One region of the Nocardiopsis sp. B62 genome, then DNA from elsewhere that is predicted to be linked to it. Evidence: riboswitches for the same ligand, from Rfam matches in the RefSeq annotation. Region 1 holds a riboswitch; each other region holds the start of a gene.
The links. Region 1 has a riboswitch for S-adenosylmethionine ahead of KBX21_RS00795 (PotD/PotF family extracellular solute-binding protein). Riboswitches for the same ligand answer to the same signal wherever they lie in the genome.

Region 1 (9,682 bases):
CGCAGGTGGGGGTCGATACTGCCCAGGGCGGTGGTGAGCGGAATGATCGCGAAGGGCAGCAGCACGTGGGTCACCGAGACGACGACCGCCGTGTAGCTGGTGAGCAGGGGCAGCGGCTGGTCGGTGATCCCCGTTCCCACGAGGAGGCGGTTGACCGCGCCGTTGGCCGAGAGCAGCACCACCCAGCCGTAGCTGCGCACCACGACGCTGGTGAGCAGCGGAGAGAGGACGATGACGAACATCAGGGTGCGCGTCAACCCCGTGCGGGTCCGGGACAGGGCGTAGGCGACCGGGTAGCCGAGCACCAGGCACAGCGTGGTGACCAGGAACGAGGTCTGGAGGCTGCGCACGAGCGCCTGGGAGAAGAAGGTCTCGGTGAACACCCGCTCGTACTGGACGAGTGAGAACTCGGGGAGCGGGTTGCCGCTCCCGTCGACCGGATGCAGGCTCAACGACAGCACCCGTACCAGGGGCACCAGGAACACCAGGAGCAGGAACACCGCCACGGGCAGTACGAACCCCACACCGGACAGGCGTTCCCGGGTCGCCCTCATCAGGCGCCGCCCGTGTCGCGGAGCCGGATCACGCTCTCGGCGTCCCAGTGCGCGGTCACGCGCGCCCCCACGGCGGGGGGCTCGGTGTCGGTACGGGCTCCCAGGGACAGGGACTCCCCCACCCGCACCCGCGTCTCCCAGCCGTCGCCGAGGAAGGCCCGGTGGACCACCTCGCCGTAGGCGCCGCCGTGTCCGGCGGCCCCCAGGGGTCGCTCTCCCCCGGAGACACGGACGCGCTCCGGCCGAAGGGCCAGGGACACCTCGCCGGTGGGCGGCTCCGCCAGGCCGGTGCGGACCAGTGCCCCGTCGACGCGGACGCCCTCGGCCCCGCCGACGCCCTCGATGACGTTCGCGGCGCCCACGAACTCGGCCACGAAGCGGCTCACCGGGGCCGCGTAGACCTCCTGTGGTGTGCCCTCCTGCTCGACGCGCCCGCCGTTGAGGACCACGATGTGGTCCGACAGCGACATGGCCTCCTCCTGGTCGTGGGTCACGAACACCATGGTGATGCCGAGCCGCTGTTGGAGGGCCCGCAGGTCGACGCGCATCTCGCGGCGCAGCTGCGCGTCGAGGTTGGACAGCGGCTCGTCCAGAAGCAGGACGTCGGGCCGGGTGGCCAGTGCCCGGGCCACGGCCACCCGCTGCTGTTGACCGCCGGACAGCTGCCGGGGGCGGCGCCGCGCGAAGGCGGCCAGGCCCACCAGGTCCAGTGCCTCCGCCACGCGCCGGTCCCGCTCCGGACGCGGCGTACGGCGCGCCCGGAGACCGTAGGCGACGTTGTCGGCCACCGACATGTGCGGGAAGAGGGCGTAGTTCTGGAAGACCATGCCCAGGCCGCGGCGGTGCGGAGGCACCGCGGTGACGTCGCGGCCGTCGATCGTGATGGAGCCGCCGTCGGGCTCGACGAACCCGGCGAGGGCGTGCAGCAGGGTGGTCTTGCCGCAGCCGCTGGGCCCGAGGATGGACAGGAACCGGCCCCGGTGGAACGCCAACCGGTCGATGTCCAGGATCCGTGTCCCGCCGTAGGCCGTGGTGAGCGACTCGACGACGATGTGTTCGGCGTGGGGGTCGGTCACTGGAAGATCTCGTTCCATCGCTGCTGCCAGTCGTTGAGGTTGGGTGTGGCGGCGCCGTAGTCCACCCAGGTGAAGCCCTCGTAGACGTCGGTGCCGTAGCTGATGCGCTCGTCGAACTCGGCGGAGTGGTCGATGCCGGTGTTGCCGCCGCCGTAGAAGGTGCCCTCGGCGAACGGCTTCTGGTGTTCGGCGGAGGTCAGGTAGTCGAGGAACGCGTAGACGTTCTCGCGGTTCTGGGTGCCCTCGGCCACGTAGTAGGAGGTCAGGGCGCCCACAGCACCGGACTCGGGGTAGGTGAAGCCGATCGGCTGCCCCTCCTGCTCCATGGCGGTCGCGCGCCCGTCCCAGAACGGGACGATCCAGGCGTCGCCGTTCTGGAGCACGGTGCCGACGTTGCCGGCGTCGGAGGGGTAGGCGGACACGCAGTCCTGGAGCTCCTCCAGGCGTTCGAAGGCGCGGTCCACGGCCGCGGGGTCGGACAGGTCCCCGCCTTCGGAGGCCACCAGGCCGGAGAAGAACTGGAGGCCGATGTTGTAGGTCAGCGGGGGCAGGGCCACGTGGCCGCAGTACTGCTCGTCGAAGATGTCCTCCCAGTCCTGCGGGGGTTCCTCGACGAGGTCGGTGCGGTAGACCAGCCCGGCCGAGCCGGTGGTCAGGGGAGCCCCGTAGGAGGTACCGTCCACGGTGGACTGCTCCACCAGCACCGGGTCGAGTTCGGACCAGTGCGCCAGGGCGTCGGGGTCCAGGGGCTGGACGAGGTCGTTGGTGACGGCCTGGTGGAAGGTCTCCGAGGTGAGCGCGACCAGGTCGAAGGGGGGATTCTCGCCCCCGGCGGCACGCATCTGGGTGACCCACTCGCCGTCGGCGCCGGTGACCACGTTGACCTTGATCCCGGTCTCCTCCTCGAAGGGCTCGACGAAGGAGGAGGTGAAGAGTTCGCCCCAGGGACCGGCGAACGCGGTGACGGTGATCTCGCCGCCTCCGGAGCCGTCCTGGGCGGAGGTGTCGATCCCGCCGCAGGCGGTGGCACCGACAAGCAGCAGGGCGCCGCCCGCGGCGTGGAGAGGGAGTCCCAGTCCTCGGGGTACTCGCATCGTTCTTCCTTTCACCGTTTCGGGATCGAGGTACACGGCGGGGCGAGTGGAGGAGGGACTCCTGCGCTTGCCGTCGGAGCGCCGATGCTCCGAGGACCGTGTCCTCACCCGGGGCACCCCACCGCAGCGGAGGGTTGCCGTCCAGCCAGCCGGGGCTTGTCGCTGGAACTCATGACCAGCAGGAACGTACCACGAAAACCACTTTTCCTACCAAAAAGGTTACAAGCACCACTTTTCCCAGGGGCACCACTGGCCCCAATCCGCGGCCTCCGGTAGCGGAACGGTTCGAACGGTGGTGGATGATGCTGGAGGCACGAAACCGTCGTACAGGAGAGCACTTTGGGCCAGAACGCGTACTTCGTCCGGGCCGGCACCGACCGATACCTGCCCACCGAACACGTCAGTGGCGCCTGGAACACGGCCGAACAGCACTTCAGCCCCCTGGGCGGGCTGATCGCCCACGTGATCGAGTCCCACTCCGCCGGGAGGGGACTGCTGCTCTCGCGGATCTCCTTCGACATCCTGGGCCGACTCCCGATGGTCGAGTGCCGCGTTGAGGTGGAGACCCTCCGCCCCGGGCGCACCATCGAACTGGTGGAGGCCCGCGTCTTCGCCGAGGACCGTATGGTGGTGCGGGCCCGGGCCTGGCTCCTGGCCCCGGGAGACACCAGCGAGGTCGCGGGCGGCGCCGCCGGTCCGCTGCCGGCCCCGGAGGGACTCAAGCAGCGCCAGATGAGCTCGCTCTGGCCTGGTGGCTACATCGCCTCGCTGGACGTGCGACCCGTCGGCGAACCCGGGCGAGGCCGTGGCACGGCCTGGCTCACGACCGGAGTGGAGCTGGTCCAAGGCGAACAGGCCGGTCCGGTGGCCTCCTACGTCGCCTTGGTGGACACCGCCAACGGCGTCGCCGTGCGACAGGCGCCGACGGAGTGGATGTTCCCGAACGTGGACCTGACCGTGCACCTGCACCGCCGACCGGAGGGCCCCTGGGTGGGGCTGGACACCCGGGTGGTGTTCGGGCCCGAGGGTCTGGGGCTGACCAGCACGGTGCTGCACGACCGGCTCGGCGAGGTCGGGACCGCCGAGCAGTGCCTCACGGTGCGCCCGCTGAGCTGAGGGAGCCCGTGTCGGCGAGCGCCTGTCGGCCGTCCGGGTGGCTAGGTGCAGGGCATGGCTCGACCACGCGGACTGGCCGGTTGGGAGATCGGCGAGCACATCCGTGAGTCGTTCATCCTGGTACCGGTGTCGGGCATGGTGCTCTTCGCCCACCGGACGCGTTCGGACGTCCGGGCCGTGCGGGGCACTCAGACGGGGTCGGGGGTGGACAGGCGGCGCAGGCGCAGGCCGATCAGCCCCGCGAGGGCGGTGAGGGTCAGGGCCAGCGTCACGGTGCCGTTCCAACCGACCGCGTCGTAGACCACTCCGCCGAGCCAGCCGAAAAGGCTGGCGCCCAGGTAGTAGGCGAGGGTGTAGACGGCCGCCGCCTGAGCACGCCCCGCGACCGCGTGCGAGCCCACCCAGGCGGAGGCCGTCGCGTGGGCGCAGAAGAACGCGAAGGTCAGCACGAGCAGAGCCACCAGCAGCAGGAGCACCGAGGTGGTGAAGAGCCCGCCCAGGCCGAGCAGGAGCATCAGGGTGGCCGTGGTCAGGACCCCGTACCTGCCCCAGCGCTGGGTGGCCGAGCCCGCCATGCCCGAGCCGAGCATCCCGGCCGTGTAGGACAGGAAGAGCAGGGACGCGACCGCCTGGGACAGGCCGAAGGGCTGGTCCGTGAGGCGGAAGCCGAGGACGTTGTACACGGCCATGAACGCGCCCATGAGCAGGAGCGCCTGGGCGTACATGGGGATCAGTCCCCGCGTGGTCAGGGCCGCCTTGAGGCGTCCCCCCAAGCGGTCGCCGGTGCCTGTGGGACGGGCGCGCGGACCGGACTGTCCGCGCGGCAGGACCAGGACGAACACCAGGAGGGCTGCCAGGCCGAGGAGGGTGTTCGCGGCGATCCCCCACTGCCAGCCGCCGTGTTCGGCGGCGAACCCGGCGAGCAGGCGGCCGCCCATACCGCCGAGCGGATTCCCTGCGATGTACAGGCCGGTGGCCCTCGGTGCGTCGCGCGGGTGGATCTCTTCGGCGAGGTAGGCCACGGCTGCCGCGGAGACCCCGCCGAGGGCGGCGCCCTGGAGGGTGCGCAGGAGCAGCAGCATCCAGATGTCGGTGGAGAAGGGCACGATGGCGCCCAGGATGGTGGCCAGCAGCAGGGAGAGCACGATGACGCGGGCGCGGCCGACGCGGTCGGCGACGCCGCTCCAGATCAGGGTGAACCCGGCCAGGCCTCCGGTGGACAACGAGACGGCGAGGGCGGTCTGCCCGGCGGAGGTGCCGAAGCCGTCGGCGATGGCGGGCAGGATCGGTTGGACCGACCACAGTTGGGCGAAGGTCGCCACGGCGGCCGCCACGAGGGCGATGACCGTGCGCCGGTAGGCGGCCGTGCCCGCGCGGGGGCGCGGGTCGAGGTTCGTGGGGGAACTGGTCACGGTCATGCTTCAACGCTAGGAAGGCCGCTTTCATACGTCCAATGCATGCTTTCACGTTGTTGCATACTGATGTGTATGGATGACCCGGATGTGGACGCGCTGACCCGGACCCTGGCGCCCCGTTTGCGGATGGTCGCGGCGGTCGCCCGGACCGAGCACATCACCCACGCGGCCGAGGCGCTGAACATGCCCCAGCCCACGCTGAGCAGGGCTTTGGCCCGCTTGCAGGAGGAGTTGGGGATCGCTCTGGTGGAGCGCACGGGGCGGGGCGTCCGGTTGACGCGCGCCGGTCGGTTGCTGTTGCCCCACGTGGAGCGAGCACTGGACGATCTGCGGCAGGGAGTGGCCGAACTCACGGGCGCCGAGGAGGGTCGGGTGGCGCTGACCTTCCTGCCCACGTTGGGGGTGGAAGTGGTGCCCGTGCTGTTGCGGGGGTTTCGCGCCGAGCATCCGGGCGTGCGGTTCACCCTGACCCAGGAGGCGTGGGCGGAGTCGTTGCGCCGGGTGGCCTCCGGCGGCGCGGACCTGGCGCTGACCTCACCGTTGCCGTCGGGTCCGGGGCTGGCCTCGGCGGTGCTGCACACGCAGTACCTGCGGTTGGTGGTGCCCGAGCACCATGTGTTGGCGGGTGCCGGGGACGTGTCCCTGGCCGACGTGCGCGACGAGTTCATCCTGCTCAAGCCGGGGCGCGGTGTGCGGCACCTGACGGACCGGCTCGGTGACCGGGCGGGGTTCACGCCCAGGGTGGCCTTCGAGGCCGACGACATCGCGACGGCCAGGGGGCTGGTGGCCGCGGGACTGGGAGTGTCCGTGCTGCCCGCGCGGCCGAAGGGGGCGTTGGGCGGGACCGTGGAGCTGGCGATCCGGGACGGGCAGGCCGAACGGCCGGTGGGGGTGGTCTGGCCCGAGGAGGGATCCGGCGGAGGGTACGAACCCCCTGCGGTGGCGTCGTTCCGCGACTACGTGCGGCGGGTGGGCCCGAGGGTCATCCCCGATCTCACGGGATGACGGCGCCGCCACCCCTGAAGGCACGGCGAAAACCCTTTGTGGGGGCGTCGTTCCGGGCCCAGGATGGGGCAGCATGAACGTGCACCGCGGCCCCGCCGAGGCCACCGCCCCGCCCGCCGCCCGTCCCGTCGCCCTGGTCACCGGGGTGGGCCGCACCGTGGGCATCGGCGCGGCCATCGCCCGGCGTCTGGCCGCCTCCGGCTGGGACGTGGCCCGCAGCCAGTGGACCCCCTACGACGACCGCATGCCCTGGGGTGTGGAGAGCGGCGCCACCGACACGGTCGACGCCGACCTCTCCGCGCTCGGGGCGGCCACGGTCGCGGTCGAGGCCGACCTCTCCGACCCCGAGACGCCCGCGCACGTCCTCGACGAAGTCGAACGACGACTGGGACCGGTACGAGCACTGGTGATGTGCCACTGCGAATCGGTGGACTCGGGACTGCTCGACACCACCGTGGAGAGCTTCGACCGCCACTTCGCGGTGAACGCCCGCGCCTCCTGGCTGCTGGTGCGCGAGTTCGGGCGGCGGTTTCGCGACGAGCACGGCAGTGGCCGGATCATCGCCCTGACCAGCGACCACGTGGTGCACAACCTCCCCTACGGGGCGAGCAAGGGCGCTTTGGACCGGATCGTGCTGGCCTCGGCGCGCGAACTCGCCTCCCTCGGGGTGACGGCCAACGTGGTCAATCCGGGACCGGTGGACACCGGGTGGATGCCCGACCGGGTGCGCGAGGAGTGCGCCGCCCACACCCCGTTGGGGCGCCTTGGCACCCCGCGCGACACCGCGCACCTGGTCGACTTCCTGTGTTCACCGCAGGGCGGCTGGGTCAACGGCCAGCTCCTGCACAGCGACGGCGGGATCTCGGCCTAGAACGGGTGGCGGGCGGGATCGGCCCGCATGGTGATCCACTGGGTCTCGGTGAAGGCCTCCAGATTGGCTCTGGTACCGCCGAAGCGCGCTCCCGTGCCGGAGAACCCGACCCCGCCGAAGGGCGCCACCGCCTCGTCGTCGACGGTCTGGTCGTTGATGTGCACGATCCCGCTGGGGATGCGGTCGGCGATCTCCATGCCGCGCATCGGGTTGGTGGTGACCACCCCCAGGGACAGGCCGTACTCGGTGGCGTTGGCCAGTCCCACCAGTTCGTCCACCGTGGAAAAGCGCACCACCGGGGCGACCGGGCCGAACACCTCCTCCGCGTAGGCGGGGGTGTCCGGACCCACCCGGTCCAGGACGGTGGGCCGGTAGTACAGGTCCTGGTAGGTGCCGCCCGCACGCAGTCGGGCCCCGGCCTCGACGCTGCCGGTGACCAGGTGGTGGATCCTGTCGCGCTGGGCGGAGTCGATCACGGGTCCCAACGCCGCGCCGTCCACCTCGGTACTGCCCACGACCAGGGCGTCGGCCCTGGCCGCGAGACGCTCCACGTAGGCCTCGGCGATCGACTCGTGCACCAGGTGGCGGCCGGTGGTCATGCAGATCTGCCCCTGGTGCAGGAAGGACCCCCACGCGCCGATGGACGCGGCCTGCTCCACGTCGGCGTCGTCGAGGACGACCAGCGGGGAGTTGCCGCCCAGTTCCAGGTGGACGCGCTTGAGGTGGCGGGCCGCCGCCTCGCCCACTCTGCGTCCGGCCGGAGTGGAGCCGGTGAAGGAGATGACGCGCACGTGGGGGTCGGCGACCAGGGCCTCTCCGGCGCTGGCCCCGCCCGGCAGGACCTGGAACACGCCCTCGGGGACGCCCGCGCGGCGGAAGACCTCGGCCAGGACGGCACCGCCGCAGATCGCGGTGCGCGGGTCGGGTTTGAGGATGACGGCGTTGCCCAGGGCCAGTGCCGGGGCGACCGATCGGACACCCAGGATGAGCGGGACGTTGAAGGGGGCGATGACTCCGACCACGCCCGCGGGGACCTGGCGGGAGAAGCTGAAGCGGGGCTTGGCGGTGCGCAGGATCTCGCCGTGCGGTTGGGAGACCAGCGCGGCCGCCTCGAAGCACCACCCGAGGCGACGTGCACCTGGAACCCGGCCATCCCGGCGGCGGCCCCGCCCTCGCGGCGCAGCCAGCCGGTGATCTCCTCCTTGTGGGCCTCCAGCAGGTCACCCGCGCGGCGCAGGACGGCGGCGCGACGCTCGTAGGAGGTGGCGGCCCAGTCGGCCTGGGCTCGGGCGGCGCGCGCGGCGGCTTCCCGGACGTCATCCGCGTCGGCGAGGCCGGTGCGGCCCAGCACGGTGCCGGTGGAGGGTGAGACGACCTCGGCGTCCCCGCCCCTGGCCGGGGTCCACGCCCCGGTGAAGACGGCGGACGTGTGGTCCTCGGCGACGAGCAGGCTCATGGTGGTACTCCCTACGGATTTCGGGTTCGGGCGGCGGTGAGGTCGGGGGAGAGCTCGGAGTGCTCGGCTCGGTTGGGGCGGAACTCGTCGGGATCGCCCTGTTCGACGCCGGGGTGGATGGGGTCCACGACCGGGCCGGGGCGCATCGCGGCTCCAACTGCGAAGGGCACGACCTTCCGAGTTCGCTCGGATACCGAACATGTGTTCTGAAAGTGAACATAGGTGTTCCGCGTCACGGGGTCAATGCGCCCGCCACGCAGGGGGACACGGGAACAGCACGGGATCGGACGGCCACACCGGACCAGGGCCCCTTCGGAGCCCGGAACCTCCGATTCCCGCGCGCCTCTCCTCATGCGGAGCGGGAGACGGGGCGAGGGATACGGGCGGACGCGAGGGTGCGGAGGGCGAAGTGGGCGAAGGTGCTGGCGACGACACCCACCCCGACCACGAGCGCAGGGCAGGATAGGGTAGCCTAACCAAACAGCCACACGGCGGGGCGCTCCCCTGACGCGGACCCCGTGTGCGCGCAGCAGTGAGCACCATCCGATTGGACGTGGACCCGTGCGGCTACCCACCGCCCCGGACGGCCGACGAGGCTGTTCGGCCCTGGCCCGCTACACCGACGAGCAGATCGCGGGCACCGCCGGCCGTACCGGCGGATGGCTGTTGATCGAGCACGACGGACCCTGGCGCCACCCGGCCTTGGCCAGTGAGGGCCTGGACAGGGACGTCGTCTCGGAGCTCTCGCGACGCATCGCCGGGCGCGACGTCCGCCCCCAGCTCATCAAACGCCCCGGCGCCCGGGACCGCGCCCGTATCGGCCGCCCGCTGCGCGCCTACCTTGTCCACACCAGCCGCACCCACCCCTGGGTGCGCAGGGTGGACTTCCACGACCTCGCGGAGCTCCTGGCCATCGACGTCACCGCGGCCGAACGCCCCGAACCGCCCACGTTCGGCCGCCCCGTGGACCACACCCTCTACCTGGTCTGCACCCACGCCAAGAAGGATCCCTGCTGCGCGATGCTGGGCCGCCCGGTCGCCGCCGCCCTGGCCGGTGGGGAGGCCGAGGTCTGGGAGACCACCCACGTGGGCGGT
Region 2 (9,682 bases), on a different contig from region 1:
TGGAGAAGGTGGGATACACCCTGGTCATCGCCGAACCCGACTGGTACGAACACCGGGTCCTCAAGGGCCCCAGCGTCAACCTCAACCTCCACGTGTTCGGCCAGGGGTGCGAGGAGATCGACCGCATGCGGCTCTTCCGCGACTACCTCATCGCGGACGCCGGGGCCCGGGAACGCTACACCGCGGTCAAGCGCGAACTCTCCGAGCGCACCTGGAAGCGCATCCAGGACTACGCCGACGCCAAGTCCGGCATCGTCACCGAACTCCTCGCCGAGGCCGAGGCCTGGAAGGCGGCCACCTCCCGGAACCACTGACCGGATACCGGTCGGGCGCCCGGTGACTTACCGGATGACCGGAGTCCGACCGAGAGCCAGCCGGTCGTGGACCGGAACGCGACCCCGCCGAAGGGCGTGTCCAGCACGGGACACGCCCTCGCGTTGTTCCTGGCGTCCTGTCGCTCCTGGTGTTCCGGCGCGTCCCGACGCCCGGCACCCGCCCGGCCCCGCCGAGGCCGAGCGGCCCACGTCGAACCCCGTCAGCCGTCCAGGGAACGCAGCTGGTCCTGGAACCAGCGGCGCGGCGGCAGTGCCACGGCGGCCTCGGCCAGCCGTCCCCGGCGCTCCTTGCGCTCCCCCTCGGGCATCGACAGCGCCCGGTGCAGCGCCTCGGCGGTCTCCACGGTGTCGTAGGGGTTGACCAGCAGGGCGTCCCCGCCCAGCTCGTCCGCCGCCCCCGCCTCACGCGAGAGCACCAGCACCGAATCCCGCTCCGAGAGCACCGGGCCCTCCTTCGCGACCAGGTTCATACCGTCCCGGATCGGGTTCACCAGCAGCACGTCGGCCATCTGGAACGAGGCCAGCGACCGCGGGTAGTCGTCGTTGACCTCCAGTACCAGCGGCGTCCACTCGGGGGTGGAGAACTCCTCGTTGATCTCCTTCGCGATCCGTAGCACGGAGTCCGTGTACTCCCGGTACTCCGGCACGTCGCCCCTGCTCGGGTAGGCGAAGGCCAGGTGGGTGACCCGGCCCCGCCACTCCGGGTGCGCCGTCAGCAGCTCCCGGTACGCCTCCAGACCGCGCACGATGTTCTTGGACAGCTCCGTGCGGTCCACCCGGACGATCAGCCGGGTGTCGCCCACGGCCTCACCCAGCGTCCGCCTGCGGTCCGCCACGGCGGGCTCCGACGCGCTCTCCCGCAGCCCCTCCTCGTCCGCGCCCAGGGCGTGCACGCCCACCTCGACGATCCGGCCCCCGTGCTCCACGGTGCGCCGTTCGAGGTCGACGTCGGCGCGCAGGATCTCGGCGCAGCAGCGCAGGAACGCGTCGGCCCAGCGCGGGCTCAGGAACCCCAGCCGGTCGGCGCCGAGCATCCCCTCCAGCAGCTCCCGGGCCACCTGGGTGGGCAGCATCCGGAAGTACTCGGGCGGGGCCCACGGAGTGTGCGAGAAGTGGGCGATCCGCAGGTCCGGTCGGCGGGCGCGCAGGATGCGCGGCACCAGCGCCAGGTGGTAGTCCTGCACGGCCACGCGCGCGTTCTCGGCGGCACCGCTGACCAGCGCCTCCGCGAAGGCGTTGTTGTAGGCGGCGTAGTCCTCCCACTGGCTGCGGAACTCCGAGCCGAAGGAGGGCTTGTTCGGGGTGTCGTACAGCATGTGCTGCACGAACCACAGGGTCGAGTTGGCCACCCCGGTGTAGGCGCCCGAGAAGGTCGTCTCAGGGATGTCCAACATGTGGACTCGCATGCCGTCGAGGTCGTGCGCGAGGTCCAGACGGGCCCCCGGCGCCTCGGTGGCGGCGCGGCGGTCGGCGTCCGACAGGGCCGCGCACACCCACAGTCCGTCGATCTCGGTGGCCACGGAGATCATCCCCGAGACCAGTCCTCCGCCGCCCCGACGGTGCTCAAGCGAGCCGTCGTCGGCGGTGGAGAAGGAGACCGGGCCCCTGTTGGAGGCTATGAGGATCTGAGCCTTGTCCACGTGGTCGTCCTCTCGACGAAGGATGCTCTGGGGATCACGCACTCCTCCTAGGTCTCGCCTAGGGACAGTCGCCCCAAACCCCCTCGCGGGCAACGGTGGACACCGTCACAGGGGAGCCGGTTCCGTACTCGGGTCGCGCCGCACGTGGACGGTGTCGTCTCAGCATTCGAGCCGCTTTGTGTAATCCGGATCACCCGGCGTGGAAAATCGGTCAGCACCTCAGTTACAGTGACGGTGCGTTCTCGGAGAAGAACCGCCACAACTTCATATTGCTCATCCAGAGGGGTGGAGGGACCGGCCCTGCGAAGCCCCGGCAACCATCTCGGCATGTGGAACCGCGATCAACGCGACCCGTCGAGGCAGGTGCCAACTCCGGCCTGGGGTCAAGGTGGCCACCAGGGAAGATGAGGGGAGACGCCTCGCCATGGCGATTGCCGCCGCTGAACCCACCTCCGTTCGCGCCTTCGGTCCCGGGACCGCGCTGTCCTGTCGGGAGTGCGGTGAGCGCTACGAACTCTCGCCGAGCTTCGCCTGCCAGTTCTGTTTCGGCCCCCTGGAGATCGCCTACGACTTCGGGCCCGTCACCCGCGAGCAGATCGAGAGCGGCCCCAAGAACATCTGGCGCTACCGCTCCCTCCTCCCGGTCCCCGACAACGTGGCCGACCTGCCCAACATGAACCCCGGCCTCACCCCCCTCGTCCGGGCCGACCGCCTCGCCGCCGAACTCGGCCTGCGCTCCCTGCACGTCAAGGACGACTCCGCCAACCCCACGCACTCCTTCAAGGACCGCGTGGTCGCGATCGCCGTCGAGGCCGCCCGCACCTTCGGGTTCACCACCCTCTCCTGCTCCTCCACCGGCAACCTCGCCGGTGCCGTGGGTGCCGCCGCCGCGCGTGCCGGATTCGACTCGTGCGTGTTCATCCCGGCCGGCCTGGAGGAGGGCAAGGTCGTGATGGCCGCCGTCTACGGCGGGAAGGTCGTGGCCATCGACGGCAACTACGACGACGTCAACCGCTTCTGCTCCGAGCTCATCGGCGACGAGGCGGGCGAGAGCTGGGGCTTCACCAACGTCAACCTGCGGCCGTACTACGCCGAGGGCTCCAAGACGCTGGCCTACGAGATCGCCGAGCAGCTCGGCTGGCGCCTGCCCGAGCAGATCGTCATTCCGATCGCCTCCGGATCGCAGCTCACCAAGATCGACAAGGGCTTCCAGGAACTGATCAGGGTCGGCCTCGTCGAGGACCGCCCCTACAAGGTGTTCGGCGCGCAGGCCACGGGCTGCTCGCCGGTCGCCCGCGCCTGGGCCGACGGGCACGACGTCATCCAGCCGGTCAAGCCGGACACCATCGCCAAGTCGCTGGCGATCGGCAACCCCGCAGACGGCCCGTACGTGCTGGACATCGCCAACCGCACCGGCGGGGCGATCGAACACGTGGGTGACGACGAGATCGTCGACGCCATCAAGCTGCTGGCCCGCACGGAGGGGATCTTCGCGGAGACGGCGGGCGGCGTGACCACCGGTGTCCTGCGCAAGCTGGTCCGCGAGGGCAGGCTCGACCCCGAGGCGGAGACGGTCATCGTCAACACCGGCGACGGGCTCAAGACCCTCAACGCCGTCGACTCGGGTGTCACCGCCACCATCAAGCCGTCCCTGGAGGCCTTCAAGGCCGAGGGCCTGGCCTGATCCGGGCCCGCCCCACGTTCACCACCCCGCGCAGCACCCACGTCCCAGGAGTACGAACACCATGAGCGTCAGCGTCCGCGTGCCCACCATCCTGCGCACCTACACCAACGACGCGTCCGAGGTGACCGCCGAGGGCGGCACCCTGGCAGAGGTCCTGGACCACCTGGAGGCCAACCACCCGGGCATCCTCGCCCGCGTGCTCGACGACGGCGGCAAGGTCCGCCGCTTCGTCAACGTCTACGTCGGCGACGAGGACGTCCGCTTCGAGAAGGGCCTACAGACCGAGGTCCGGGACGGCCAGCAGATCTCGATCATCCCCGCCGTCGCCGGGGGCTGCTGACGCACGGGCAGTGGCGAACCACGGGGCGGGCGCCGGTCGGTGCCCGCCCCGCCGCGTGCCCGGACCCTCGTAACCTGGGAGGGAGATTCTCCAGGGGACGAGGGTGGCGATGTCGGCGACGCGGTTGTTGGTGCGGAGAGAGAAGAGATGAATCACGTGGGTCCTTTGGGGTCTCTTGTCTTCGGTGTCCAACTTCTGAGAAGTTGGAAAAACAACCCCTTGCCGCTGGTAAGTTTCCTGTTCAAATAGTCTGCTCCCCGCGCACGCGGGGATGGACCCGACCAGCCCCCCAGGTACGCCCGCCGTCCACCCTGCTCCCCGCGCACGCGGGGATGGACCCGGGTCTCGGGTCAAACGCTCCCCGCGCACGCGGGGATGGACCCGGGTCTCGGGTCAAACTGGCGTACTCGGTGGCCTGCTCCCCGCGCACGCGGGGATGGACCCAGCATCATCCCCGACCTGGTCAACGGCGTGATCTGCTCCCCGCGTGCGCGGGGATGGACCCACCGCGTGGATGTTCTCCAACATGGCCCCGGCCTGCTCCCCGCGTGCGCGGGGATGGACCCAGGGTCACCCTGCGGCCGCGCCGGGAGGCCTGCTGCCCCCCGCGCACGCGGGGATGGGCCCGCTTGCGCGCCAACGTTCAACCAGATGGTGGGCGGGCCCTTGGTTACCGGGCTGGCGGGACCTGGCCACCCGGTTCCACCAGGGGTTCGTCCGTTGTTCGCCGAGCGCTCAAACCGCCCTGTGGAGGGAAGTCCGCGCTGTTCAGGGCTGTTTCCGAAGCTGGGGAAATCGTGACCACATCGTTTGCACTCTCCATGGCCGAGTGCTAAAAAAGGGAGTGGTTAGCACTCACCTATACCGAGTGCTAACCGGATCGAGGCTGCGAGATCGTGGTCCTCCGGCAGCAGGGTTGCCGGTGCGAACGCGGTCGTCCGTCGCGGGCGCACGCCTCGTCCCATCGCGTATCAGCCCGGTCACGGGAGGACAAGAACTCAATGGCAGCCAAACTGATCGCGTTCGACGAGGAGGCCCGTCGCGGCCTCGAGCGCGGCATGAACCAGCTCGCTGACGCCGTGAAGGTCACGCTCGGCCCGAAGGGTCGCAACGTCGTCCTGGAGAAGAAGTGGGGCGCCCCCACTATCACCAACGACGGTGTCTCCATCGCCAAGGAGATCGAGCTCGAGGACCCCTGGGAGAAGATCGGGGCCGAGCTGGTCAAGGAGGTCGCCAAGAAGACGGACGACGTCGCCGGTGACGGTACGACCACCGCCACCGTCCTGGCCCAGGCTCTCGTCCGCGAGGGTCTGCGCAACGTCGCCGCCGGCGCCAACCCGATCGGCCTCAAGCGCGGCATCGAGGCCGCCGTGGCCCGCATCAACGAGGAGCTCGGCAACCTCTCGAAGGACGTCGAGACCAAGGAGCAGATCGCCTCCACCGCCTCCATCTCCGCTGGTGACACCCAGATCGGTGAGACCATCGCCGAGGCGATGGACAAGGTCGGCAAGGAAGGCGTCATCACCGTCGAGGAGGGGCAGACCTTCGGGCTCGAGCTTGAGCTCGCCGAGGGCATGCGCTTCGACAAGGGCTACATCTCGCCCTACTTCGCCACCGACCTTGAGCGCATGGAGACGGTCCTCGAGGACCCCTACATCCTCATCGTCAACTCGAAGATCTCCAACAACAACGAGTTCCTGCCCGTTGTCGAGAAGGTCCTCCAGTCCGGCCGTCCGCTGATGGTCATCGCCGAGGACGTCGCCGACGGCGCCCTGCAGACCCTCGTGGTCAACAAGATCCGCGGCACCTTCAAGTCCGTCGCCGTCAAGGCTCCGGGCTTCGGTGACCGCCGCAAGGCCCAGCTCGGCGACATCGCCGTGCTGACCGGCGGCCAGGTCATCACCGAGGAGGTCGGCCTCAAGCTCGAGAACACCGAGCTCGACCTGCTGGGCCGCGCCCGCAAGGTCGTCGTCACCAAGGACGAGACCACCATCGTCGACGGTGCCGGTGACGCCACCGCCATCGCCGGTCGCGTGAACGAGATCCGCAACGAGATCGAGCGCACCGACTCCGACTACGACCGCGAGAAGCTCCAGGAGCGCCTCGCGCGTCTGGCCGGCGGCGTGGCCGTCATCAAGGCCGGTGCCGCCACCGAGGTGGAGCTCAAGGAGCGCAAGCACCGCATCGAGGACGCCGTCCGCAACGCCAAGGCCGCGGTCGAAGAGGGCATCCTGCCCGGCGGTGGCGTCGCGCTGCTGCAGGCCAGCGTCCCCGCGTTCGAGAAGCTGGACCTCGAGGGTGACGAGGCCATCGGCGCCGACATCGTGCGTCGCGCCATCGCCGAGCCGCTCAAGATGATCGCGGTCAACGCCGGCCTCGAAGGCGGAGTCGTGGCGGACAAGGTCAAGCACCTGGAGCCCGGTTTCGGCCTCAACGCCGCCACCGGCGAGTACACCGACCTGTTCAAGGACGGCGTCATCGACCCGACCAAGGTCACCCGTTCCGCTCTGCAGAACGCGTCGTCCATCGCTGGTCTGTTCCTGACCACCGAGGCCGTCATCGCCGACAAGCCGGAGAAGGCCTCGGCTCCCGCCGGCGACCCGACCGGTGGCATGGGCGGCATGGACTTCTAGCAGGTCCGTGACACCGGGCGTGAGCCCGTAGGCGCCTGAGGTCCGGATACGCGACCTCGCCCGCGACGACCGGGCGGTCCCCATGGGGACCGCCCGGTTTCGCTCTTTCCGGGACCCCCGGGGGTCAATCCTGGGCGGGCCCGTGCGGACGGATCGCGTCGGCCAGTTGGTGCCAGCCCTGCGGTCCCGGGAGCACCTGCGCCGACTCCGGTCCGTAGGAGCCCGCAAGGTAAGGTTCGGGCTCCGTCGCCGAGTCCATCAGCGGGTCGACGATCCGCCACGACTCCTCGACCACGTCGAAGCGCACGAACTGCTCCGGGCTGCCCACCACGGCGCCGTGCAGCACGTGGTCGTAGGCCTCGTGCCCCCGGCCCAGTTGGCGTTCCACGTCGGCCGCGAGCACGAGGCGCGCCGCCGAGTCGCTCTCCGCGCCGGGTTCGTTGAGCAGCATCTCGAAGGTCACCCCGGACCACGGTTCCAGCTGGAACCGGACCAGGTTGGCTGGCCCCGGGTAGAGGTCGGCGGCGGGGCGCTTCAGCTCGGCCACCACCTCCCATGAGGTGAGGGGCATGTGCTTGCCCGAGCGAACGTAGAAGGGCACGCCCGCCCAGCGGCGGTTGTCCACCCACATGCGCAGCGCGAAGAAGGTCTCCGTGGTGGAGCCGGGGCCGACCCCCTCCGTGCTGAGGTAGCCGTCGTAGCGGCCCCGGATCGCGTCGGCCGGTTCGATGGTGCGCACGGCGCGCAGCAGGCGCAGCGTCTCGTCCTTGACCACCGAGGGGTCGGTGGAGACCGGCGCGTCCATCGTGAGCAGCGCGAACAGCTGGAGCAGGTGGTTCTGGAACACGTCCCGGACCGCCCCTGCGGCGTCATAGAACGACCCCCGGTCGTCCACCCCGAAGTCCTCGGCCATGGTGATCTGCACGTTGTCCACGAACGTCCGGTTCCACACGGGCTCCAGCAGGGTGTTGCCGAACCGGGTCACCGGCAGCCCCCGGACGGGTTCCTCGCCCAGGAAGTGGTCGACGAGGTAGAGGCTCTCCGAGGGGAAGCACTCCAGGAGCGCGCGGTGGAGTTCGCGGGCCGAGGCGAGGTCGTGGCCGAAGGGCTTCTCCACCACCAGGCGGGCGTCACGGTTGAGCCCGGCGTCCGCCAGGGCGCGGGCCACCGTGGTGAACAGCGCGGGTGGCACCGCCAGGTAGTGGGCGGTGTGGGAACCGTCGGGCAGGGTCGCGGCGAGGTCCGCGTAGGTGCGGGGGTCGTTGAGGTCGCCGGTGACCAGCGTCATCCGGTCGGTCAGGGACCGCATGACGGACTCGTCCAGGGTGGTGGAGGCCTCGGAACCGGTCTCGGCGAGGTGCTCGGTGACGGCCTCGCGGGTCCGCCGCCGCAACTCCTCTGTGTCCCAGTCGGACTTGGCCACCCCCACGATCCGGGTGCGCAGCTCCTCCCGTTCCGCCAGGTGGTAGAGGGCGGGCATGAGGTACTTCCGGGCGAGGTCACCGGTCACTCCGAAGATCACCAGGGTGTCGGCGTTGGGTCCTGTGGTCATGCTGTCCCCTCGTCGGCGGCCGGTGCGCGGCGGCGCACGTTGGCGGGGGTACCCGGTCCGGGCCGCTGACGTGCCCAAGGAAGGGCCAAGAAAGGGTGACCGGGCCGACCTGGGGCGTCCGCGCCGGGGGCTCCTGCCAGCGTCCAGGAGCCCTGGGCGATCCGGTGCAGGTGGGCCAGCTGATGCCGCAGCCCTCGTCCAGGACGTCGCGCGCCCCGCGGGCCGCCGTCCGGCGCACCACCCAGGGGGAGGGGCGGTCGTCGTGGCTCCACGGATGCCGCAGGTGGGCGGTGCGGGTCCGTGCCGTGGGCGTCCTCGGACCGGCTAAAGAGGGGCTGACCCCGCGTCCCGGCCGTCGAGCCAGGCGCGGACCGCCGCCTTCACCTGCGGGGTGAGGTCGCTGTCCGCGTACTCCTCGGCCGGTATCCAGCGCAGGTCCGTGTGCTCCTCGGAGAGCACCGCCTCCGCGCCGTCGTGGGGGAGCGCGAAGGTGAACTGGCGCTTGCGCACCCCGTGCCGGGAGACGTAGTCGAACCAGGTCACGAACGGTTCGAGGGGCAGCGCGCCGGGTGCCCGGCCGATCTCCTCCCGCAGTTCCCGCGCGAGGCCTTCCAGGATGGCCTCCCCGGGGTCCACCCCGCCCGAGGGGAGGCTCTCCGCGCCGGGGAAGGAGGTGTCGTCGTCGCGGCGGCGCAGCAGCAGGATCTCCCGCCCCGAGTCCCGGTGGACGATCGCGCCCGCCGCGTACCGTTCGACGCCCGCCGCTCGGGCCTGGTCGGCCAGGTCATCGAAGGCCGTCGGTTCCGTGGTGTCCATGGGGTGACCGTACCGAGCGGCGGGGCGGGCCGTCGGTGTCCGGCTCCGGTCGACACCGGAACCGGACACCCGTGCTCTACCGTGGGCCGGTAATGCGCAGGGCCACCAGGGTGGCGAGCATCCACGCGACCCCGGCCACGATCAGCGTGACGGCCGCGGGGGCTCCGACGACGTGGGCCAGGCCGCCGAGCGCGAGAGGGGGAAGGACGGTTCCGCTCAGGGCGAGGAACGAGGCCGAGGCCCGCTCGGCGGGGGAACCGGCTCGGGCTTTGCCCTTGAAGCGGGCCGAGAGCCCCTCCGAGCTGAGACGCGCCTCCATCCCGTAGGTGAAGGGGGTCCGGTCGATGTCGACGTCCGCTCGCGAGCGCGGGGACTCGGCGTCCAGACGGAGTTCCCTCACGTGTGGTTCTTCCCGAGTCTCCCGCTGCTGCGGGGGCTGCCCCGGGGGATCTCCCATGAACGAACCTCCAGCCGTTGGCGTACAGGGGGGGTGGTGCCGCTCCCTGGTTCGATGGGGGCCAGGCCGGCACCTGGTGACGCCGAAGCGCCGAGTGTCCACGCTCCGTAGCCTACCATGTGGGTGTCTTTTGGTGCATGTGATGTGATGACGAATGATGCCTTGACCGCATCTCATATCAGTCTGTTAAGCTTTCCCTAGCCTTACCAAAGTCGCGGAAGTGCT
Region 3 (9,682 bases), on a different contig from region 1:
GGGCGAGTAGCGGCCGGGGAGGGCCCCGGACTCCTCCAGGTCCGCGACCTTCGCGCGGCCGGGCTTGGCCACGAGGGTGACTTTGGGGCGCTCGTTGTGCGCGACCAGCAGCTCCTCGGTTCGGACCAGACCGTCCCTGGCCCGCTCCCCCAGGGCGCGGGCCAGCTCCTTGACCACCCAGCGCGGGTGGCTCTGGACCACGGACAGGTAGCCGCTGGGGTCGCGTTCGCGGTCGGGGGCGACGATCTCGATCCACGCGTCCAGGTCGCGGGCGCTCACCTTGCGCAGGATCGCGTTGACGAACTTGCCCCGGTGCTGGCCCACCACGCGGCGGGCCAGGTCCACGGTCTCGCTGACGGCGGCGTGCGGCGGGATGTTCGTGGACAGCAGCTGGTGGGAGCCGAGCCGCAGCAGCGGAAGCACCTCGGCGTCCACCGAGGCCAGCGAGCGGTCGACGCAGGTCTCCAGGATCGCGTCGTAGGTGCCCTGACGGCGTAGCGTCCCGTAGGTGAGCTCGGTGGCCAGCGCCGCGTCCCGGCCGTGGATGCCGCGCTCACTGAGCTGGGCGGGCAGCAGCAGGTTCGCGTAGGCGTCGCGCTGCTCCACCGCGCGCAGCACGTCGTAGGCGACGCGCCGGGCGGGGTCGCGGGGCTGCGGCGGCCCGCTCCGGTGGCCACCGCCCTGCCTGGGCTTTCCACCCTTACGGGGACGCTGGTTCCGGGACCGGGACTGCTCGCTCAACGTGTGCTCTGCCTCAACAAGCCGGGGACGGGTGCCGACGCGCGTTCACGCACGCCAGGTCCGAGCGTACGGCAGCTCAGCGGCCGAGTCGGTCGTCATCGGTGGGACGCACGCCACGGGCCCAGTCCACGGCGGCCATCTCCTTCTTGCCCTGCGGCTGGACCCACCCGAGCTCGACGGGGTGGGTGCTGGTGCCGACGATGACGCGCTTCTTGTCCGCGTGCAGCTGGCCGGGGTCGAGTTCGGGCCGGTCGGCGTCGGTGACGGGACGCACCGCGCCCAGCTTCAGACGCGTGCCCCGGAAGGTGGTCCAGGCGCCGGGCGCGGGCGTGCACGCGCGGGCGACCCGGTCCACGCGCTGGGCGGGCGCGGTGAAGTCGAGTTCGGCGTCCAGGGTGGTGAGCTTGCCCGCGTAGGACACGTCCGCGTCCGGCTGCGGGACCGGGCTCAGTTCCCCGGAGGCGATGCCGTCCACGGTGCGCACCAGGAGCCCCGCGCCGGACACGGCGAGGCGTCCGAGGAGCTCCCCGCTGGTGTCGGTGGGCCGGACCGTCTCGGCAAGGGTGCCATAGACCGGACCGGCGTCCAGTTCCTTGACGATACGGAAGGTGGAGGCTCCGGTGACGTCGTCTCCGTGCAGGACGGCGTGCTGGACCGGGGCCGCGCCGCGCCACGCGGGCAGCAGGGAGAAGTGCAGGTTCACCCAGCCGTGCTTGGGCACGTCCAGCGCGGACTGCGGCAGCAGGGCGCCGTAGGCCACCACCGGGCAGCAGTCGGGGGCGATCTCCGACAGGCGCGCCAGGAACTCGGGGTCCCCGGCCTTGGCGGGCTTGAGGACCTCGATGCCCTCGCTCTCGGCGAGTTCCGCGACGGGGCTGGCCGAGACCCTGCGTCCTCGACCGGCCCGCGCGTCGGGCCGGGTGACCACCGCGGCGACCTCGTGTTCGGAGTCGATGAGCGCCCTGAGTGAGGGCACCGCCACCTCCGGTGTTCCGGCAAAGACAAGCTTCATGTTCGGGTCCCCCTCCGCTGCGCCTACGGGTCACTGTTCTACCAGTACCCGTGGGGGCTCCCGAGCGGGAAAGGCGGTGTTGTCGGCGGGTTCTGGTAAACCAAGGGTGATGACTGAGCAGCCCGACCAGCCCGACGACGGCCTCTTCGACGTGTCGGAACTGCTGGACCCCAAGGCGCTGGCCAAGGCCAGGGCCAAGGAGGCGTCCCGTCCCGAGCCCCGAAGGCCCGCCGCGAGCCTTCCGGTGGCGCGCGTCATCGTGGACACCCCTCTCCCCCACCTGGACCGGTACTTCGACTACCAGGTCTCCGGCGACCAGGACGCGGAGGCGGTTCCGGGCTGCCGGGTGAAGGTGTGGTTCCACGGGCGCCTGCTGTCGGGCCTGCTGGCGGAGCGGGTGGAGCGCTCGGACTTCGCCGGGCAGTTGCTCTACCTGGACTCCGTGGTCTCCTCCGAGCCGGTGCTGTCCCCGGAGATCCTGGAGCTGGCCCGGGCCGTGGCGGACCGGTACGCGGGCACCCTCAACGAGGTGGCCAAGCTGGCCCTTCCGCCGCGCAGGGTCAGGGTGGAGCGGGAGACCCCACCGGACGAGGAGGACCAGCCGGAGCGGGAGGCCGTCGCGACGGACCCGGGTCCCTGGCGGGACTATCCGGAGGGCCCGGGGTTCGTCGCGGCCCTGCGCGAGGGGCGTCCGGCCCGCGCTGTGTGGAACGCCCTGCCCGGCCCCGAGTGGGCCGACGCCGTCGCGGTGGCCGCCGGGGCCGCCCTGGACGCCGGTCGCGGCACGGTGATCGTGGTCCCCAACAGCCGTGACGTCCAGGCCGTGGACGCCGCCCTGACCCGTCATCTGGGTGAGGGACGGCACGCCGCGCTGCCCGCCGACCTGGGGCCGACCCCGCGCTACCGGCGCTGGCTCTCGGTTCTGCACGGGAGAACCCGGGTGGTGGTGGGGTCCCGTCTGGCCCTCCTGGCTCCCGTCCACGACCTGGGTCTGGTGGTGCTGTGGGACGACGGGGACGACGTGCACGTGGACCCGCACGCGCCCTATCCGCACGCCCGGACGGTCCTGGCGATGCGTGCGCACATGTCGGGGGCGGGCGCGCTCTTCGGCGGCCACACTCGCACCACCGACACCCAGCTGCTGGTCGAGTCCGGGTGGGCGCTCCCGCTGGTCGCCGACCGGGCGACCCTGCGCGGCCGTGCGCCCCTCGTCAAACCCGCCGGGGACGACCGCGAGCTGGCACGGGACGAGGCCGCGCGAAGCGCGCGGTTGCCGAGCCTGGCCCTGAAGGCCGCCAGGGACGGCGCGCGTGAGGGCCCGGTGCTCTTCCAGGTGCCGCGCCGCGGCTATCTCAACGCCCTGGCCTGCGCCGGTTGCCGCGAACCGGCCCGTTGCGGGGAGTGCCACGGGCCGTTGGCCATCCGCGAGGCGCACGCCGTGCCCTCCTGCGGGTGGTGCGGCCGGGTGGCCGGACAGTGGGCCTGCCCCGAGTGCGGGGTGACCCGTATGCGCGCGGTGGTGGTGGGCGCCCGCCGAACCGCCGAGGAGCTGGGCAGGGCCTTCCCGTCGCTGACCGTGCGCACCTCGGGCCGGGACGAGGTCCTGGCGGAGGTGCCGAACAAACCCTCGCTGGTGGTGTCCACCCCGGGGGCCGAGCCCGTGGTCCCGGAGGGCGGGTACGCGGCGGCGGTGCTCCTGGACGGCTGGGCGCTGCTCAACCGGGCCGACCTGCGCGCCTCGGAGGAGGCGCTGCGCCGCTGGCTCAACGCGGCCGCCCTGGTGCGGCCGGGCGGCACCGTGGTGGTGTCTGCGGACGCGTCCCTGCCGGTGGTGCAGTCACTGGTGCGCTGGGACCCGGGCGGGTTCGCCGAGCGCGAGCTGGCCGAGCGGCGCGGGCTGGGGTTTCCCCCCGCGGTGTCGATGGCCTCGATCACCGGCGCCCCCGAGCACGTGCGTGAGCTGCTGGACCAGATCCGGCTTCCCGAGTCCGCCGAGCTGCTGGGACCGGTTCCGGTGGGTTCCGAGACGGGGGAGAACGGTGACCACGTGACCGAGCGGGCGCTGTTGCGCGTGCCGCGCTCGGCGGTGGGCGACCTCTCCCGTGCGTTGAAGGCGGCCGCCTCGGCGCGCAGCGCGCGCCGGGACGAACACCTGGTGCAGGTCCGGGTGGACCCCCTGCACGTGCTCTAGGAGACCGGTTCGGTCCAGGGGCCGGGGCTCTCGCCGAAGCGCGCCCTGTGGAGGTCGCGCAGGAGGGCGATCTCGGCGCCGTGGTGGATGAACTCGCGGTTGAGGTGCAGGATGAGCACGACCAGCGGGAAGTCCGACCACTGGGGTGCCTCGGCACCTCCCACCGGCTCGGCCAGGGCGTCGTCGTCAAGCTCCTGGATGTGGTCGGACCAGGTGATGTAGGCCCTGCGCAGGCGCTGTCTGGCCTCGGCCGCACTGGAGGGCCAGTCGATGTTGTCGCGGTTGGTGGTGCGGTCGCCGAAGTGCCAGTTGATCCGGGCCTCCAGCACGTCCACCACGATGTGCCCCAGGCGCCAGGCGATGGTGGTGACCGGCGGTGGCTCGGGCTCGGGATAGGCGCCGTCCGGGGCGTGGCGGCCGTCGGGCAGCTGGCGCACCGTCCAGCAGTCCGGGACCGGCTCCCAGTAGAACTCCGCGTCCGTCAGTCCTTCGAGCCTGGGCCACAACGAGAAGTCCCAGTAGAACCTCATCTGGGCAAGGATCTCGCCGTTCCAGTTCAGCGCCATCGCGTCGCTCCCCTTCCTCGCCTGGGCACGCGGCCCAGTCCGCCCAGGGTTCCACACCCCGGGGCGGGCACGTCATCGTCCGGATAGGGCCACCAGGTCAGGTCGGCGACCCCCGGTTCGACGGGGAGGAAAGGGGCGAAGGCCCGCTCCGCCGTGGGGCGGGGAGCCGTGGAGGTGAGGGCGACGTATCCGCCGCCGCGCATCATCGTGTGCAGTGTGTCGAGCCCGGCCGGCGGTTCCTGTTCGGTGCCGGGTCGGGTCATCAGTACGGCGACGGGCTCGTCGAAGTCGACGAGCCCGCTGGTGTGGAGGCGTCGGAGCACGGTGTCCGTCCCGGAGTCACCGGAACCGTCCCCGGCCAGGACGGTCGCGTTGAGCGCGGCAGCGGCCAGCACCCCCGCCGCCCCGGTCGGTGCCAGGTGCACCACGGTGGCGTCGGCGTTGGCCCGGCGCACCCGCTCGGCGGTGCCGGGCACCGGGCAGCCCCAGTCCACGAACTGGCGTATCCCTGCGTCCGCGCAGAGGTAGTCGACCACGCGACCGAGAAAGGCCTGGTGCAGACGGACGAGTTCGGTCTCGGCGGGGTCGGGCGGCGTGCGGCCGCGCGAGCCGAGGCTGACCACAGGTGATGGCTGCTCGGGCACGCGCGGGGGCTCGGTCGCTCGGAACACGGCCGTGAGGGGACCTGTCTTGGGTCCTCGGACGTCCGTCACGTTCACGCTCCCCCAGCCGGTTCGCTCGCGGGAGGCGGGCCGCGTCGTCGGTGCGGACCGGTCGGGTCCGGCGACGGCGCGCCCCACCGTCAGGGCCCGATAGTACCGTCTGGGAACGTGATCCCCAGCACACCCACGCGTGAAATGTGACTTAGTGCGTCGAATGTGGGGTCATGCGTAACAAGGTTCCTTGAGTCCGAGGTCCCAAACCCCGGATTCCGGGCACGGGGGACGCTCCGCAGAGCCTCAGAGCACGTTGCGGGGGTCCGGGACCGGGGCGAGGCGGCCGTCGCAGTCGGCGTACTCCCAGAGCGGGCCCCGGGCCACGAGGTCGGCCACGGCCCCGACGAGCCGGTCCACATGCTCCTCGGTGGTCCCCACGCCCAGGCTCGCCCGCACGGCCTGCTCGTGCCCCTCGGGCAGCAGGTGGGTGGTGAGCGGGTGGGCGCAGAACAGGCCGTCCCGCACCCCGATCCCGTACTCGGCGGAGAGCGCGGCGGCCAGGAGGTCGGCGGGCAGACCGTCGACCACGAAGGACACGATCCCGACCCGCGCGTGCTCGGCGTCCCACAGGGACAGTTCGTGCACACCCTCGATCTCGCCCAGCCCGGCGCGCAGGCGCTCCAGCAGAGCGGCCTCGCGGATGTGCTGAAGGGAGAGCGTCTCGGTGGTGAAGGTGTCGCAGGCCGCCGCCAGTGCCACGGCTCCCAGGACGTTCGGGCTGCCCGCCTCGTGTCTGGCGGGGAGGTCGTTCCACTGGACGTCGTGTTCGGTCACCCGGCGGGTGGCTCCCCCGCCCGCGAGGTAGGGGGCGGCGGCGGAGAGCCAGTCGGCGCGGCCCGCCAGCACCCCCGAGCCGAAGGGGGCGTAGAGCTTGTGACCGGACAGGGCCACGTAGTCCGCGCCGGTCGCGGTGAGGCTGAACGGCAGGTGCGGCACGTACTGGGCGGCGTCCACCACCACGCGGGCGCCCTCGGCGTGGGCGGCCTCCACCAACTCCTCGACCGGCCAGATCTCACCGGTGACGTTGGAGGCGGCGGTGACGCACAACAGCCGGGGACCCTCGGGCGCCTGGGCGAGCGCGGTCCGGGCGGCGCTGACGGCGGCCTCGGGCGACGCGGGCAGCGGCAGCCGGACCACCTTCCCGGCGCACGAGGCCGGGTGCTCCCACGGCAGGAGGCTGGCGTGGTGCTCGGACTCGAAGACCACCACGGTGCACCCCTCGGGGACAGCGCGGGCCAGCAGGTTCACGGCGTCGGTGGTGCCGCGCACGAACACGACGGCGTCGGCGGAACCGGACGCGTCGGCCTCCGTGCGCACGCCCAGGAACCGGGAGACGCTGCGGCGGGCGCGTTCGTAGGCGTCGGTGCTGACCTGGGAGTGGTGCCCGGCGCCCCGGTGGACACTCGCGTAGTAGGGCAGCGCCGCGGCGAGCGCGTCGGCGACGCTGGTCAGACACGGGGCGCTGGCGGCGTAGTCGAAGTTGGCGTAGTCCACGTGTCCGCCGGTGACCAGGGGGGTTGCGCCCTCGGCGGTGACGATCGCGCACTCGGTGCGGGCCCTGGCGTCGCGGGCCGCGTCCCTGGCTGCGGAGCGGCTGGAGCGCGTGGAGTCGAACGGGATGACAGTGGTCATGGGGCACCTCTTCTGTGGGTCGTGGGGACCCACGGGGTACGCCGATGACGGCCGCGCCTCAGGGGTCCGCGCTTGTCTGACACGGTCGTGTCGGGACCTGGTCCTCACCCGGGGCACCCCACCGCGGAAGGAGGGTTGCCGACCAGCTAGCCGGGGCTTGTCGCTGGTACTCGTGACCTGTGCCGAAATGTAACACACGGCTCCCGTGGCGCGCATCCGCGCCCGTGTGCCCCGGACCAACCCCCGCCCTTGACACCGACGGTCCCGGCTGGGCCATACTGATCGGGAACTGCCCTCACGTCGCGGGTGTCCGGTTTCCCCCGGCTGCCCTTCAGACGCGAGACTCCAGTGAGTTGGAGTTTTCGCGTGCCCGCAGACAAGAGGTGCTCTTCCTTTGTACGGCGACGACCGTGTTCAGCAGCTTTTCCGCAACCCGAGGGTTGTGCTCATCTCCGGCTACGCCCGTCTTCCCGACTCGGTGGCGAGCCATTCCCAGTACCAGCGGCTCGGGGTCGTGCTCGCGGTCGACTCCGCGGACGGCCGGATCGTGGCCGCGGACACCACGCTCCTGACCGACCTCGCCAAGGACTTCTTCCGTGCCCTGGTCGAGGGCGCCTCCGTGACCGAGGACATCGCGGAGATCGTCCAGCGGGTCCAGACGCGCTACGCGGGCCAGTCCGGCGCCGCGCTCACCACCGCGCTCCGCCGCTGCCTGGAGACCTACTACCAGCTGCGGGACGGCGATCAGCTGCCCAGCGGCCCCGAGGACCCCGCCAGCCTCGACGGCAAGGAGTGACCCCCCATGAGTGAGACCAGTCCGCAGACCGATCCCGTGCACGGACCAGGGCAGGACGCGCCGCTCCCCCTGGCCGGTGTCCGGATCGCCGACCTCTCCCGCGTGCTCGCGGGCCCCTACGCCACCATGCTGCTCGCGGACATGGGCGCCGAGGTGGTGAAGGTGGAGCAGCCCGGTCGGGGCGACGACACCCGTTCCTGGGGTCCGCCCTACGCCGAGCCCACCGAGGAGCACCGGGGGGAGCACTCCCCCGGAGAGGCCGCCTACTTCCTGTCCGTGAACCGGAACAAGCGCAGCCTGGCCGTGGACCTGAAGGACCCCGAGGGCCTGGCCGCCGTCCAGGACCTGTGCGCCACCTCCGACGTGGTGATCCAGAACTTCCGACCCGGGGTGATCGACCGGCTCGGTCTGGGGTACGCGCAGGTCAGCGCGCGCAATCCGGCGGTCGTGTACTGCTCGGTGAGCGGCTTCGGCCCCGAGCACGAACCCGCCACCCGCCCCGGGTTCGACATCGTCGTGCAGGCCGAGAGCGGGCTGATGGCCACGACCGGCCCCGCCGACGGTCCGGCGAGCAAGGTGGGTGTGGCGCTCACCGACGTCCTGACCGGACTGAACGCGGCCGTGGGCATCCTCGGTGCGCTCATGCGGGCCCGGACGACCGGGCGCGGCGAGAACATCAGCGTCTCACTGGTCAACTCCACCCTGTCGAGCCTGGTCAACCTGGCGCAGCAGGCGCTGGTCACCGGGACCGAACCGGCGCGCGTGGGCAACGCCCATACGACCATCGTGCCCTACCAGGTGTTCCCCACCAAGGACGCGGAGGTGGTGATCGCCGCCGGGAACGACGCCCTGTACCAGCGTCTGTGCGCCGCCATCGACCGCCCCGACCTGGGCCGGGACCCCCGGTACGCCACCAACCCGGAACGGGTGGCGCACCGGGACGAACTGGTCGCGGAGCTCTCGGCGACGCTGCGGGAACGGCCCGCCGAGCACTGGATGGGGGTCCTGGTCGGGGCCGGGGTCCCGGCCGGCAGGGTCCGCGGGGTGCTGGACGCGCTACGTACCGCCGACGCCAACGGCGACGACGTCCTGCGCACGGTGGAACACCCCACGGCCGGACCGTTGGAGCAGGTGCGGGCGGGCTTTCGCATGGAGCACACCCCCGTGCCGATGACCGCCCCTCCGCTGCTCGGACAGCACTCGGAGCGGGTCCTGGCCGAGCTCGGCCTGACCCCGGACCGGATCGCGGCGCTCCTGGCCAGCGGCGCCGTCCAGCAGACCGACGTCGGCTGAGCCGGGGCCCATGCCCCGGCACCGACCCCACACACGCAAGCACCACGAAGGGACACCCACCATGAGTGACTCCAAGCGCAGGGCCGCCGCCCCCGACCCCCTGGACTTCCTGGCCGTGGACGCCGAACTCTCCGACACCGAGCGCGACATCCGCGACGCCGTCCGCGAGTTCTCCACCCGTGAGCTCCTGCCCAACGTCGCCGACTGGTTCGAGGCCGGGACCCTCCCGGACCCGCGCGGGCTGGCCAAGGCCTTCGGTGACCTGGGGGTGCTCGGCATGCACCTGGAGGGCTACGGCTGCGGCGGCTCCAGCGCGGTCGCCTACGGCCTGGCCTGCAGGGAGCTCGAAGCGGTGGACTCCGGGCTGCGCAGCTTCGTGTCCGTGCAGGGCTCGCTGGCCATGGCCGCCATCCACAAGTTCGGTTCGGAGGAGCACAAGAACGAGTGGCTGCCGAGGATGGCCGCCGGCGACGCGATCGGCTGCTTCGGTCTGACCGAGCCCGACTCCGGCTCCGACCCGGGCTCCATGCGCACGCGCGCCCGCCGTGACGGCTCGGACTGGGTCCTCAACGGCACCAAGATGTGGATCACCAACGGTTCGGTCGCCGACGTCGCCGTGGTGTGGGCCGCCACCGAGGACGGAATCCGCGGCTTCGTGGTGCCCACGGACACCCCCGGGTTCTCGGCCAACGTGATCCACAAGAAGCTCTCGCTGCGCGCCTCCATCACCTCCGA

Region 2: it holds a riboswitch for S-adenosylmethionine, as region 1 does, so the genes downstream of both, thrC (threonine synthase) here and KBX21_RS00795 (PotD/PotF family extracellular solute-binding protein) in region 1, are expected to answer to the same signal.
Region 3: it holds a riboswitch for S-adenosylmethionine, as region 1 does, so the genes downstream of both, KBX21_RS20805 (aminotransferase class V-fold PLP-dependent enzyme) here and KBX21_RS00795 (PotD/PotF family extracellular solute-binding protein) in region 1, are expected to answer to the same signal.

Annotation. Positions count from the first base shown of each region.
Region 1 covers NZ_JAGPXK010000001.1:176,760-186,441, reverse strand. Annotated here, with positions in the region: gene KBX21_RS00805 (ABC transporter permease) at 1-554, opposite strand, end outside; gene KBX21_RS00800 (ABC transporter ATP-binding protein) at 554-1,630, opposite strand; gene KBX21_RS00795 (PotD/PotF family extracellular solute-binding protein) at 1,627-2,724, opposite strand; SAM riboswitch class IV at 2,783-2,901, opposite strand; gene KBX21_RS00790 (thioesterase family protein) at 3,064-3,840, shown strand; gene KBX21_RS00785 (MFS transporter) at 4,029-5,258, opposite strand; gene KBX21_RS00780 (LysR family transcriptional regulator) at 5,328-6,260, shown strand; gene KBX21_RS00775 (SDR family oxidoreductase) at 6,334-7,131, shown strand; partial or broken gene KBX21_RS00770 (aldehyde dehydrogenase family protein) at 7,128-8,587, opposite strand; gene KBX21_RS00765 (hypothetical protein) at 8,599-8,757, opposite strand; gene KBX21_RS00760 (sucrase ferredoxin) at 9,149-9,682, shown strand, end outside.
Region 2 covers NZ_JAGPXK010000005.1:68,794-78,475, forward strand. Annotated here, with positions in the region: gene KBX21_RS07715 (GrpB family protein) at 1-314, shown strand, start outside; gene KBX21_RS07720 (trehalose-6-phosphate synthase) at 536-1,975, opposite strand; SAM riboswitch class I at 2,246-2,386, shown strand; gene thrC (threonine synthase) at 2,400-3,659, shown strand; gene KBX21_RS07730 (ubiquitin-like small modifier protein 1) at 3,721-3,999, shown strand; gene groL (chaperonin GroEL) at 5,001-6,632, shown strand; gene zwf (glucose-6-phosphate dehydrogenase) at 6,757-8,184, opposite strand; gene KBX21_RS07745 (NUDIX hydrolase) at 8,509-9,000, opposite strand; gene KBX21_RS07750 (hypothetical protein) at 9,077-9,400, opposite strand.
Region 3 covers NZ_JAGPXK010000023.1:34,710-44,391, forward strand. Annotated here, with positions in the region: gene KBX21_RS20780 (RsmB/NOP family class I SAM-dependent RNA methyltransferase) at 1-741, opposite strand, end outside; gene fmt (methionyl-tRNA formyltransferase) at 818-1,753, opposite strand; gene KBX21_RS20790 (primosomal protein N') at 1,863-3,944, shown strand; gene KBX21_RS20795 (DinB family protein) at 3,941-4,510, opposite strand; gene KBX21_RS20800 (SAM-dependent methyltransferase) at 4,501-5,181, opposite strand; gene KBX21_RS20805 (aminotransferase class V-fold PLP-dependent enzyme) at 5,470-6,858, opposite strand; SAM riboswitch class IV at 6,922-7,036, opposite strand; gene KBX21_RS20810 (DUF3870 domain-containing protein) at 7,253-7,654, shown strand; gene KBX21_RS20815 (CaiB/BaiF CoA-transferase family protein) at 7,661-8,947, shown strand; gene KBX21_RS20820 (acyl-CoA dehydrogenase family protein) at 9,009-9,682, shown strand, end outside.